DNA from 3 places in the Sporosarcina soli genome. Region 1 is predicted to be linked to each of the others. Evidence: riboswitches for the same ligand, from Rfam matches in the RefSeq annotation. Region 1 holds a riboswitch; each other region holds the start of a gene.
What was found. A riboswitch is a leader RNA that binds a small molecule or an ion and turns the genes downstream of it on or off. The one in region 1 is predicted to bind thiamine pyrophosphate.

Region 1 (4,256 bases):
ATGGATTCCAAAATGCCCATAAGAACATCCCTGCATAAAGGACGGGAATGAACAAAATGGCGATCATCGGAACCATCAGCTTCCGGGAACGCAATAATTGTTTCCACTCTGCGCCTGTCATTGTTTTTTTCATAAATCTTCTCTCCTCTGTACTGATTGACCATTTTCTTCATTTGGTCATATATGAATAAAAAAAGAGTCTCAAACTAAGAGACTTTTAAAAATGGTTCCACTCAATAACGCAGCAATTCGCTCTTCTCCAAGCTCTTCATCGTGGTTTTTGCTCCAATCCGCGACAAGTGCAAGATAAGATTTGAATAGCAAATAGGCGACCAATTCGGTATCGCAAGGCTTCAACTCGCCTTTCGCAACCGCCTTTTCAATTTTTTCTTTAATATAGGTAACAATTTCTTGCTCGATCGCCTGTAAAACTTCGCTTACGGCAGGGGTACGTAATTCTTTTTCTTCATCAATCAATTTTGCATATAATTGATGGGTCTTACGAAACTTGAGCATACGCATCAATCTTGCATGTGCAATTTGCTCAAACGACGCACCTTCCATTGAAACGGTATCCGCCTCATCTCTCATTTCATCAATCATTTTGAGCACGATGGCATTGAACAATTCCTCTTTATTGGAAAAAAACGTATAGATTGTCCCTTTGCCGACATTTGCAATTTTTGCAACTTGGTCCATTGTAGTCGCCTTGTAGCCGAACAGCGAAAATGATTTGGCTGCCGCCGCCATGATCTCCTGTCTACGGTCCATTTTCCCACCTCACTTCGAAAGGAATTCCTCTTGTGACCGAAATACAATATCGGTCACACAGTCATTATCATACGCCTGACCAGAAGATTATGCAAGTTTTTTCGAGTTTTTTCACGTCTCTAACGGCTTTGGAAAACAACCCGCAAACCGATGACGATATAGACCAAACCGACAAATTTATTGCCCCACCGGCCAAACCCGGATGACCCCCGCTTCATCCATCGCGTGATTGTTCCCGTACCAATCGACAAAGTCGATGTATAGAGGATACTCATCACGACAAAAATGACTCCGAGCGTTAAAAATTGGGCAAGGGTCGATCCTTTTTCCGGATGAACGAATTGTGGGAACAAAGCTAAAAAGAAGAGAGCAGATTTGGGATTCAAAGCCTCTACCAAAACCCCATGTCCATAAGCACGTGCTGCAGAAACATGTGATACATCCGGCATCTTTGAGGTTGCCGTTTTCGCGAAAATCGCCCGAATCCCCATATATAATAAATAAGCCGCTCCCACAAATTTCACGACATTAAACGCAACCGCAGAAGTCATAAGAATTGCCGAGAATCCGACAGCTGCAAGCAATACATGTAGAAAATCGCCCGTGGCAATGCCAAGCCCTGTCATAATCCCCGTTTTATGACCTCCCTGCGCTGCCCGTGTGATCGTCAAAAAGACGGCAGGCCCCGGTATCAAAAACAAACCGATAACCACAACAATAAATGCACCTAAAGTAGACAAGTCAAGCACGTTAATCCCCCTTTCAACTATTTCATTTACCTAATCATAATTACCTTTTACCTTTGCATCAACTCTGAAGATAGCAAAAACTATCCACATCATTCGCATGATTGACTTAATTTTCAATCCGTGCGATGGTGGAGATAGATTCATTTCAATCCTAATCGATACCCTAGGGGTGCTGTCAAGCTGAGAGAGACCTATGTGCTCAACCCTAATGACCTGACCTAGATAATGCTAGCGTAGGGAAGTGGTAAAACTTGTTCACGCATTTTTCGTTGTGCGTTCAACCACTTTCCATTCTGTGAAAGTGGTTTTTTATCTTCATTCAGCGGAAGACTCCCACCTCTGTAGGTGGCGAGATGAATGCTAGTTTTGTTTCCTGTTGAATGGGTGTTCAAATGCCCGCTGAAAGAAGATAAAGCCTCCGGCGGATGTCACAGATTTTGAAAGGAGTCAATCGAGCAAGCTCGCTTCAAAATCTGGACGCAATTACGCCGAGGCGTAATTGATTTCAAATATGGGAGGAATGTTTATGCGCTCAATTGAGCAAGTCATTGCACGAGTAGAACAACGACAAGAGGAGTTAATCCATCTTACAAAGACGCTGATTCAGTTCGAAACGCCAAGCCCGCCAGCCCGAAACACGAAAGAAGCACAGGAATTTATTGCTAACTTTTTAAGAACACTGGACTTTGCAATCGACCAGTGGGATGTGTATCCTAATGATCCAAACGTTGTAGGTTTATTAAAAGGGACAGATGCCAAACTACATAATAGCCTTATCATTAACGGGCATGTCGATGTAGCTGAAATTGACGAACAGGAGCAATGGGCTACAAGCCCCTTTCAACCGACGATTCAGGACGGACATTTGATCGGACGAGGCGCGGCAGATATGAAAGGCGGATTAGCCGCTTCCCTGTTTGCCATCCAATTATTGAAAGAAGCCAACCTCGAACTTGCAGGCGATTTGATTTTCCAATCTGTAATTGGTGAAGAAGTTGGCGAAGCCGGAACGCTGGCGTGTACACAAAGAGGCTATACTGCCGATTTCGCGGTCGTTGTCGATACATCCGATCTTCATATCCAAGGGCAAGGCGGCGTCATCACCGGATGGGTGACGATCAAAAGCCCAACAACACATCATGACGCTACGCGAAGAAGTATGATTCACGCAGGTGGTGGTCTCCACGGTGCAAGCGCCATAGAAAAGATGATGAAAATGATTGCTGGATTACAAGACTTGGAACGACATTGGGCTGTTATGAAAAGTTACCCCGGATTCCCAGCCGGCTCCTCAACCATTAACCCTGCCGTCATTGAAGGTGGCAGACATCCAGCTTTTATCGCGGATGAATGTCGATTGTGGATTACCGTTCATTTTTATCCCGATGAAACACATGAACAAGTAGCAGAAGAAGTCGAAATGCATTTACGTAAAGTCGCCGAAAGCGATAGTTGGTTACGCGATAATCCACCGATATTTGAATGGGGTGGGACGTCGATGATTGAGGACAAGGGTGAGATCTTCCCTTCATTAGAAATAGACCCAGAAGCGCCCGGCGTCCAATTATTGTCACGTTGTCACGAATCCCAATTGAACATCCCAGCCATTGTCGATTACTCCCCTACCGTTACAGATGGTGGATGGCTTGGAGATGCGGGCATCCAAACCGTTATTTATGGTCCCGGAGATTTACAAAACGCGCATGCGGTAAATGAAAAAGTCCGCATTGAACAGCTCGTGGATTTTACAAAAGTGATGATTCGGTTCATTTATGAATGGTGTAACACCCCGAAAAATGGGTTAAGTGATACCCCTACCCTTCAAAATATTAAATACCAATGATGATTTTATACGGTTTAATTCCCGGGTAACTTTATCATTTGCCTCATGTATGATAATAGAGAGATCCACTGAATTGTAGGGAACTTTATCGCAGTTTTCACAAGGGCGTTCACCGATTTTTTCGTAGATCAATCGCAAATACGTGTACATATCGGTGACTGTGCCGACCGTCGAACGCGGATTGCGGTTCGTGACATGCTGCCCGATACTGATGGAAGGGGAAAGCCCGATAATCGAATCGACATTCGGTTTGCTAATGGCGTCCGTTGTCAAACCGCTGGACTCCATATATTGTCTTTGACACTCCCGTTGCAAAATATCCATCGCAAGAGTGGATTTGCCGGAGCCTGATGGACCAAGGTTTGACCCTATTTAAAAAGAGTGCCGAATCATCGAGATTTGGCACTCTTTTTGTGTGTTCAATTGGTTTTATTGCTCCCCTAAGGGGTACTGTATTTCATTACGCCAATTGCTGCTCAGCAAATTCCCGGTATAGCGCATGGGATTGCGTCAATTCGTGATGGGTTCCCATGCCTGTCACTTGCCCGTTTTCAATGAAGATGATTTTATCTGCATCGACAATTGTGGATAGCCTGTGGGCGATAACAAATGTTGTGCGTCCCTCCATTAATCGTGTCAGCGCTTCTTGCACGACACCTTCCGATTGGCTGTCAAGACTTGCGGTCGCTTCGTCCATCATCAATATTTTCGGATCTCGCAAAAAGGCACGGGCAATGGCGATCCGTTGTCTTTGACCGCCTGACAATTTCACTCCGCGTTCCCCTACTTCAGTATCTAATCCTTTCGGGAAACTTTTGATGAATTCATCAGCATAGGCCATTCCCGCGACATCCCATAACCGTTCGTCTGAAATGTTTTCCATCTCTTTCAAG
Region 2 (4,256 bases), on a different contig from region 1:
CGGAAACCAGTCATTTCTTGATCCTTGCATTAAATAGACTTCATGATGGGGGGCGGCATCATGCGTCCCCGTCAAATCAAATGTACCGTCCCTGCGCAACACCGCCCGTACTTCATAATCGATTTTGGGCGCTGTCGTCAATGGATTCCCAACAGCATGTGTCAGATGAAAACCGGCCTCGCCTTCTTTGTGATCCTTCCGTTGCACAGAAATCCCGTCGAAAGAGGCGGTCGCCTTTTCTCTAAAATGCTTCAAGCGGTTGTAGGCGATGGATGGACCGATATTTTTCGTGAAGAAAAGCGGTGACCGTTCAAGATCATAGGCCAGTTCAATATCAACACGGGTACGAAAGCTTTCACCGTTCGGATCGAAATCCCGGTCATCCCCTTTGAAATAGCGGTTTAACGTCAACGGATGGGGATTCATCACCCACTCATCCGCCAAAAAAGTCGTATAGCGGAATGCCCAACGATCAACTTTTTCTAGATTTTCCCTTTCCCTGACAGATGTCAACAATCTCTTGGGTTCGGCGATCACTTTTGTCACCGAGAAACTTTCAATCGCTGCCTCCTCTTTGGAAGACGCTCGATTCAACCAGTCAAAGAGCGTAGACGCGATCGATTTACTGACATTCAACCGTTCTTCCGACTTCAAAAGCGGACGCTTGGAATGGATAGTGTATGTATACGACTCATCCAGCGCAAAATCCCGGTCGATATAGCGATTCACATCTACCGTTTGGAGAAACACCCCATTTCGGTAGATATCATATTCCTGAACGTCTCTCATCTCCTCCCAAGCGAGCGCGATTTGTGTCTTTGCAACAATTGTTGTCATTACCAGTGATTGCAGCGGATTTTCCTTATTCTTCTCTTCCGCGAACGCGGATGTTTGCAATGCGATGACATCCACCACATCCCCGCCAACTACGCGCTCGATGGAATAATTATAGAGTTTTGCATGCTTGAAATCGCCGTCACTAAATTCCGGCACCGTCCCCTCGTAAAGATGGATACCGTCTTTGTAAACATGATATCGTCCTCCAACATCATTCCACGTAAAATAGATCAAATCTGGCCGATGCATGACCGATTTAATTTCAAATACCGCCGTCTCTTTCATTGATAAACCACACTCCCTCCTTATAAAAGTGTGGCACACTTGAGGATTCATTAAACATCTCTTACAGCCAAAAGAGCCGGCCCATTTCAAACTGGGTCACGGCTCTCCTTTTTAACTATTAACCTTTACATCTCCACGCCCGTCAATGACAGACGGACTGCACCTTTCAATCGGCGTGCCGCTTCCAACGGATCATCCTGCCCCGCAATAGCGGAAATAACCGCTATTCCCGAAGCACCCGCTTGAATGACCGCCCTTGCTTTTCTTTCCGATAGACCACCGATACCGACGATCGGCAATCCCGGTAGCAATGATGCCACTCGTCGAACCATTTCCGGACCGATGACAGGCTGTGTATCTGTTTTAGTCTTTGTGCTATAAATCGGACCAATACCAATATAATCGGCCCCTGTTTCAGCTGCCGCTAGCGCTTCTTCTACATTATGAGTAGACACGCCAAGCAACATCGACGGACCTATTTGACGGCGAACAGCTGAAATATCACCGTCTTCCTGGCCAATATGGACGCCATCCGCTTTGACCTCTAACGCAAGTGCGACATCATCATTGACGATAAACGGAACGTTATAACGATGACAGAGTTCTTTACATGCTTCTGCAAATGACCGCAACGCTTCCCCTTCCAGTGCTCCCGGTCCTTTTTCTCGAAGTTGGAAACATGTTACGCCGCCCTTAAGTGCCTCTTCCAATACGACAAGCGGGTCGCGCCCTGCCACATTCACTGTCCCGAGAATGAAATACAATTTGAGTTTCTTCTTATCCAATCACCGCAACCCCTTCCATTAGATTTCCACCTTTACGGTTGTAAGCCCAATGATTCGTCGGACCGTGACCGCCTCCGATACCCAAGCCATTTTCAATGGCCGCATGGATGAAACATTTCGCAGAAATGACCGCTTCCGGCAACGACTCCCCATCCGCAAGAAAAGCGGCAAGGGCAGCGGAATACGTGCACCCTGTCCCATGCGTGTCTTTTGTGTCCACCCATGGCGAGCGGACTGAAAAACGCGTACCTTCCGATCCAACAAACAGATCTTCTGCAAACGGCGCTTCTTTCCAGTGGCCCCCTTTGATGACAACCGATTGGGCGCCTAAAGCCATTATATGTTCCGCCGCTCTTTCTATGTCTGATTCCGACTTTATTTCCAATCCTGTCAATACTTCCGCCTCTGGAATGTTCGGCGTCACGACAGTCGCAAGAGGAATAAGCGCGGACTTCAATGCGTCAACCGCCTCATCTCTCAACAGCGAGGCGCCCCCTTTCGCAATCATCACCGGATCGATGACGAGTGGAATACCGCTATCACGCAGTTCAGCTGCCACCGCCTGAATGATTTCCGCCGAAAACAACATCCCTGTCTTGACCGCCTGTACAGCAAAATCTTCTTTCACCGCCTGAATCTGCGCGGTAATGATGGATGGTTCCATCGACTGGATTGCCGACACCCCATACGTATTTTGCGCCGTCACCGCCGTCAAAGCAGACGTCCCGAACACCCCGAGTTCCTGAAACGTCTTCAAATCCGCCTGAATCCCCGCACCGCCGCCACTATCCGATCCTGCAATCGTCAAAGCCACATGTACCATTCGATTCCCCGCCCTTTTCTTTTTAATTAATTACGCCTCAGCAAAATTGCGTCCAGATTTTGAATTGTGCTTGAGGCCTACAGGATGTAGGTCATGCAGGCGTTGCGAATCGAACAGCGAAGAGTTCGATTTGCCGTATTTCTGCGATCTTTGCAGAAATTAAGGCACTTTCCTTTTAGGACGTCGCGCACTTAGCCTGCCTTCATTTAAACTCCTTTCAAAATCTGTGACATCCGCCGGAGGCTTTATCTTCGTTCAACGGGCGTTTGAACACCCATCGAACAGAAGCCCAACACCACAAGCACTTATCACCTATAGAGGTGGGAGGCTTCTGTAGCTGACGCTACGCTTTCATTACAAAAACATTTGCTGAATAAAGATAAAAAGCCGCTTCCCGGTGACGGTGGGAAGCGGCTACCATTTGTAGGTTTGTCAAAGGTGCGCCCACTTCCCTACGCCAGTATCATCCGGATCAGGTTCCAAGGGTCCGTGCACCCATGCACGTCTCAGCCTTTAAAAAAGGCTCCCCCAGTGGTTGTTCAACTATTCGGCTTTGCAACTAGTGTAGCATAAGTTGGTGTGGTATGCTGGTTTGTTTCGTGTTTACGGCACCTGATCAAGTATAAAGTATTAATTCGCCGATATATGCGCGTTGAGCGCCAATATCAAGACGTTATACGCCAATAAACGCCCGACAAACGCTGATATCAGGTCGCCATACACCAATATAGGCCCAATAAACGCCAATATCTTGTTTTCTTCCCATCTTAAATCGTTGGACCATGCGTCTTCTTGCACCTAAACTTTGGCAACAATCAATCCAACTCTCTCAATCGCCTGCTCAGCGCTTGAAAATCCCGATCCAATTCCGCATACTTTTTATCGCCCGGCTTCAGCAAACTTAGCTGTCCTAGCACTGCCTGCAATTCGGTTTCCAATCGCAATCGTTCTTCTGCGGACTTTTCTGGTTGAATTGCATCCTCACGCGCTTTCCACTCCGCATAGGTCATCGGCACTTTCCTGATTGTCCCTTTCTCAAAAACTAGCAATCCATCCGCCATCCGCTCTGTGAAATAACGGTCATGCGAAGCGAATAGCAATGTTCCGGGAAATGACTCCAATGTCTTTTCGAGTTCTTCTCGCGAAGGAAGGTCCAAATGGTTGGTCGGCTCATCCAACAGCAGCACATCCGCCCCTTCCAAGATGAATTGCATCAGTTTCACTTTCACACGTTCGCCCATGCTAAGCGCGGATAACGGCAAATCCCAATGCGCTTGCGTAAAACCAAGATTCGTCAAATTGGTCCGGATCATGCCTTGCTCGTGAAAAGTTGCCACATCGAAATACTCTGCCATCGTCACATCCGGAAGATCGAGCACCGTTTGTTTCAAATAGCCGATCGTCATCCCTTCCGTTTTCCACAGCTTCCCTTCATACCCTTCCTCTTCGAGCATCATCCGGAATAACGTCGATTTCCCTGCACCGTTCGGGCCAATAAAAGCAATTCGTTCGCCGGCCTGCACAGT
Region 3 (4,256 bases), on a different contig from region 1:
TGATCAGTACCGCAACAGCCACCTTACTCCAAATTGTGTAGCCGAACCATAGCACGAAAATCGGTGCCAATGCAATGACAGGAATCATTTGGGAGGCGATCAGAATCGGATAGAGTGCTTTTCGTACCGAAGGATTGGAAAACATCCAAACAGCGATTGCCGTACCTGAAACAATTGAGATGGCGAGCCCGATGATGATGGTCAGTAAAGTGACGGGCAAATGATTGATAATCAGTACTTCTTTTAATTCCCAAAGCTTGATAGCAATTTGAATTGGTGAAGGAAGGATGAATGCTTGATTGGCCAGTCGTGCTCCGATTTCCCACACACTGAGAAATAGAAGGACAATGAGCAGAGAAGATGCGTTTTTCATTGCATCACCTCTTCCCGTAATGCACACAGCAATTGTTCTTTCAATTGAAGAATCTCCGGATTATGTAAATCATTCCGTGAACGAGGTCTTCCCAGTGGCACTTCGATTTCTTCAAAAGATGTGACAGGTTTATTCCGCAACATGAAAATGCGGTCTGATAAGAACAGTGCTTCTTCTACATCATGTGTAATGAAGAGCACGGTGGCCGTCCGCTTTTCCCACCGTTCGATCAACCACTCTTGCATCGCTAGTTTTGTAATAGCATCGAGCGCAGAAAAAGGTTCGTCCAATAAGAGGAGCGGATTGCCGGAGAGGACAGCGCGCAAAAAAGCGACGCGCTGTTTCATCCCACCGGATAATTCCTCCGGATAGTTGTTTTCCGTTCCGGCAAGGCCGAACTCTTGCAATAGAGGCATGATCTGTTCATGGGCACTCTTTTTCTTCATCCCGGCAATTTCAAGTGGTAAACAGGCATTTTCCAATACAGTACGCCAAGGCAATAGAAGATCTTGTTGCGGCATATAACCGACCTTGCCGAGGCGCTGCCCGTTCAGATTGCCGTCCAGTGTAATGGTTCCTGTTGACGGTTCGTCCAATCCTGTAACGAGGCGGAAAATCGTGCTTTTCCCCGATCCACTTCTCCCGACAATCGAAATGAATTCGCCTGGGCGGATTTTGAAAGATAGCTGATCTAAGATGTTGTCATTCGATCCATAACCGAATGTTACTTTGTCAAACGCTAACATTGACGGTTTCAGCTCCAGGCCACATCTGTTTGGTATTCGCCATATCCCAGAACATATATTCAAAACGAGTCGTATTGAGGAAAATCTCTTCTAGCTTCAGCAATTCATGTTCCGGTTTGCCTTCCGCCGCTTTGTCCATCAGTTCGATACACCAACCGGCGAGTTCCCCAAATTCTTCTGAGGAGTACATACGCACCCAATCCCCATATAATGGATGATCAGCAGCTCCTGGAATGGCATTGAGCTCCTTGCCGATCTCCCAATAGCTCCATGCACAAGGAAGCAATGCGGCAATGACTTCAGCGGTTGTGCCATTTTGACAGACATGCAACATGTAGTGCGTATAAGCAAGAACGATAGGAGAAGGCTTTGCCGTTTCAAGTTCTTGTTCGGAAATACCAAATCGCTTCACGTAGCTTCGGTGAAGGGCCATCTCCGTGTTCAATGTACCGTCGAGGAGCGAAGCGAACTTGCCCATCGTTTCCAAATCGTCCGCTTTGACTGCCCCGATCGCAAACACTTTCGAGTAATCAATTAAATACAGATAATCTTGTACCATGTAAAATCGGAATTTATCCGGATCGAGCGTCCCATCGCCAATTCCTTGTACAAATGGATGACTATGATTCTGTCTCCAGATTGGTAACGTCTTTTCAAGCAAGCGATCAGTAAATTTCATTTTTCCAACACTCCCTTAAATTATTGAAACCAATCCATTCCATCCGCTTTGGCAATCATCGAAGGCTCTCACTTTATCTTCAAAATAAAGCGAAAAACCCACTCATGAAGAAGGAGTGGGTTGTAGACAGCGTGCTCATACCGAGAGACAGAACGGCAGAATTCATTGTCAGCACCTCTTCCTTACGCTGGTATTAACCAGTTCAAGTTATAAGGGTTAAGGCAATGCCTCTCTCAGCTCTGTTTGAGCACCCCTAGCGGTGGAGCGTATGCAATTGGATTCGCCCCCATTATAGGCATAGTTGAAATGGAAGGTCAACCTTTATTGTTGAAATAGTAAGAAAGGAATGTATGTTTCCTTTTTCGGACTTTGTCCTGTAAAATGAAGAAAAGAAGTGCAAAGGGGAGAGGACATTGAAGTTTTTTCATACAGCGGATTGGCATTTAGGCAAGCTGGTACAAGGGGTTTACATGACCGATGACCAGCGCCATGTGTTGGATCAATTCGTCGAAGCAATCAAAGAAGAAAGGCCGGATGCAGTCGTCATTGCGGGTGATTTGTATGATCGGGCAGTCCCTCCAACGGAAGCGGTTGCGCTATTGGATGACGTGCTTGAGAGAATCACTATTGAATTGAAGACGCCTGTCTTGGCTGTCAGTGGCAACCATGATAGTCCTGGTCGTCTACATTTCGGAAGCGGATTGATGCGCGCGAACGGCTATCATATTGCGGGCCAGATGACGCAAGTGATCGAACCGGTTGTGTTGGCGGATGATCACGGCGAAGTCCATTTTCATCTTGTCCCATTTGCGGATCCTTCCATTGTCAAATACCTACAGGATGACGAGACGATTGCCAATCATAACGACGCGATGAAAAAAGTAATCGAGGGCATTGAGCAAAACATGGCGAAGCGTGCACGACATGTGTTTGTCGGCCATGCATTTGTGACACCACATGGGGAAAGTGAAGCGAATACGAGTGATTCAGAACGACCATTGGCGATTGGCGGGGCGGAATATGTTTCGGCTCATCTGTTTGAACCGTTTCATTACACAGCACTCGGCCATTTGCACCAAGCGCATTATGTGTTGAATGAAACGATCCGTTTTGCGGGTTCACCCTTGAAATATTCCATTTCGGAAGAACATCATCAAAAAGGATTTTTGGTCGTGGAATTGGATGCTGACGGGCAAGTCAGTGTGGAAAAGCGTACATTGAACCCTCAGCATGATATGCGCACTGTCGAAGGAACGATGGAAGAAATTCTGTTACAGCCGATCAGTGAAGATTATGTCTTTGTCAAATTGCTTGATGAGACACCGGTTTTATTCCCGATGGAGAAAATACGGTCGGTCTATCCGAATGCCATGCATGTCGAGCGGAAGATGACGCTACCGAAAGGGCGTTTGGAAAGTGAAGGGCAAATCAGACATGAAAAACAAGATGACATTGCTCTTTTCAAAGCGTTTTACGAAGAGGTGAAAGGGGAGGCAGCCGATGAAGAGACGGAAGGGCTATTCGTGGGAGTGCTCCACGAAGTGATGCAGAAGGGAGGATTTGGCTCATGAGACCGATTCAGTTGACAATGACGGCATTTGGACCGTATAAAGGGACGGAAACGATCGATTTTAGGGAGTTGAAAGAGAATCGGTTGTTTGTTATTTCGGGAGCTACTGGCGCTGGAAAAACGACGATTTTCGATGGAATCTGCTTTGCGTTGTACGGACAAGCAAGCGGTGAAGATCGGACAGATATCAAGGCGATGCGCAGCGATTTTGCGGACGATGCCGTTCAAACGACGGTAGAATTGACATTTATGATCCATCAGCGGACATATCGCATTATGCGACAAATTCCCTACATAAAAAAAGGAAATAAATCCGAAACGGCCGGCCGTTGTACGTTTCATGAATTGACAGCGGAAGGGGAAGTACCTTGTGTCGATCGGCAAATCGTCTCCGAAATTAACAAGAAAGTGGAAGAACTCATCGGTTTTACGCAAGCGCAATTCAGCCAAATCGTCATGTTGCCGCAAGGGGAATTCCGGAAGTTCCTCACATCGGATACCGAAAACAAAGAGACGATCATGCGAAAGATCTTCAAAACGGAGCCTTATCGTGAGCTCGTAGAAAGACTGAAAGTAAAGAAAGACGAAGCTCAATTGGACCTGTCGAATGAGATGCAACTGAGCGAAGGACATATCCAACAAATTCTATCGTTACTCCCGGAACGTGAGTCATCGATTTTCGAAGTGTTGGATCAAGAACATTATAATGTCCAGCAAGTTGTCCTTGGTTTGGAGGAAGAACATTCCTTTTATGAAAGGAAGACAGTCGCTGATAAAAAAAGTACGGATGATGTCTATGTGCAACAGTTAAACATGCAAGAAAGCTATCATACCGCTAAAACGATCAATGAACGGTTAACTGAATTACATGAAAAAGAACGTGCGCTA

Region 2: it holds a riboswitch for thiamine pyrophosphate, as region 1 does, so the genes downstream of both, thiD (bifunctional hydroxymethylpyrimidine kinase/phosphomethylpyrimidine kinase) here and ACFPRA_RS10425 (acetylornithine deacetylase) in region 1, are expected to answer to the same signal.
Region 3: it holds a riboswitch for thiamine pyrophosphate, as region 1 does, so the genes downstream of both, tenA (thiaminase II) here and ACFPRA_RS10425 (acetylornithine deacetylase) in region 1, are expected to answer to the same signal.

What each region holds. Positions count from the first base shown of each region.
Region 1 covers NZ_JBHSNO010000005.1:1,328,064-1,332,319, forward strand. Annotated here, with positions in the region: gene ACFPRA_RS10410 (YhgE/Pip family protein) at 1-133, opposite strand, end outside; gene ACFPRA_RS10415 (TetR/AcrR family transcriptional regulator) at 202-771, opposite strand; gene ACFPRA_RS10420 (LysE family translocator) at 891-1,520, opposite strand; TPP riboswitch at 1,676-1,777, shown strand; gene ACFPRA_RS10425 (acetylornithine deacetylase) at 2,047-3,363, shown strand; partial or broken gene uvrA (ABC-ATPase UvrA) at 3,454-3,720, opposite strand; gene ACFPRA_RS10435 (ABC transporter ATP-binding protein) at 3,824-4,256, opposite strand, start outside.
Region 2 covers NZ_JBHSNO010000007.1:226,626-230,881, reverse strand. Annotated here, with positions in the region: gene ACFPRA_RS14755 (DUF3238 domain-containing protein) at 1-1,122, opposite strand, end outside; gene thiE (thiamine phosphate synthase) at 1,248-1,907, opposite strand; gene thiD (bifunctional hydroxymethylpyrimidine kinase/phosphomethylpyrimidine kinase) at 1,900-2,730, opposite strand; TPP riboswitch at 3,163-3,270, opposite strand; gene abc-f (ribosomal protection-like ABC-F family protein) at 3,546-4,256, opposite strand, start outside.
Region 3 covers NZ_JBHSNO010000008.1:221,821-226,076, reverse strand. Annotated here, with positions in the region: gene ACFPRA_RS16325 (ABC transporter permease) at 1-373, opposite strand, end outside; gene ACFPRA_RS16320 (ABC transporter ATP-binding protein) at 370-1,119, opposite strand; gene tenA (thiaminase II) at 1,106-1,798, opposite strand; TPP riboswitch at 1,961-2,063, opposite strand; gene ACFPRA_RS16310 (exonuclease SbcCD subunit D) at 2,212-3,369, shown strand; gene ACFPRA_RS16305 (AAA family ATPase) at 3,366-4,256, shown strand, end outside.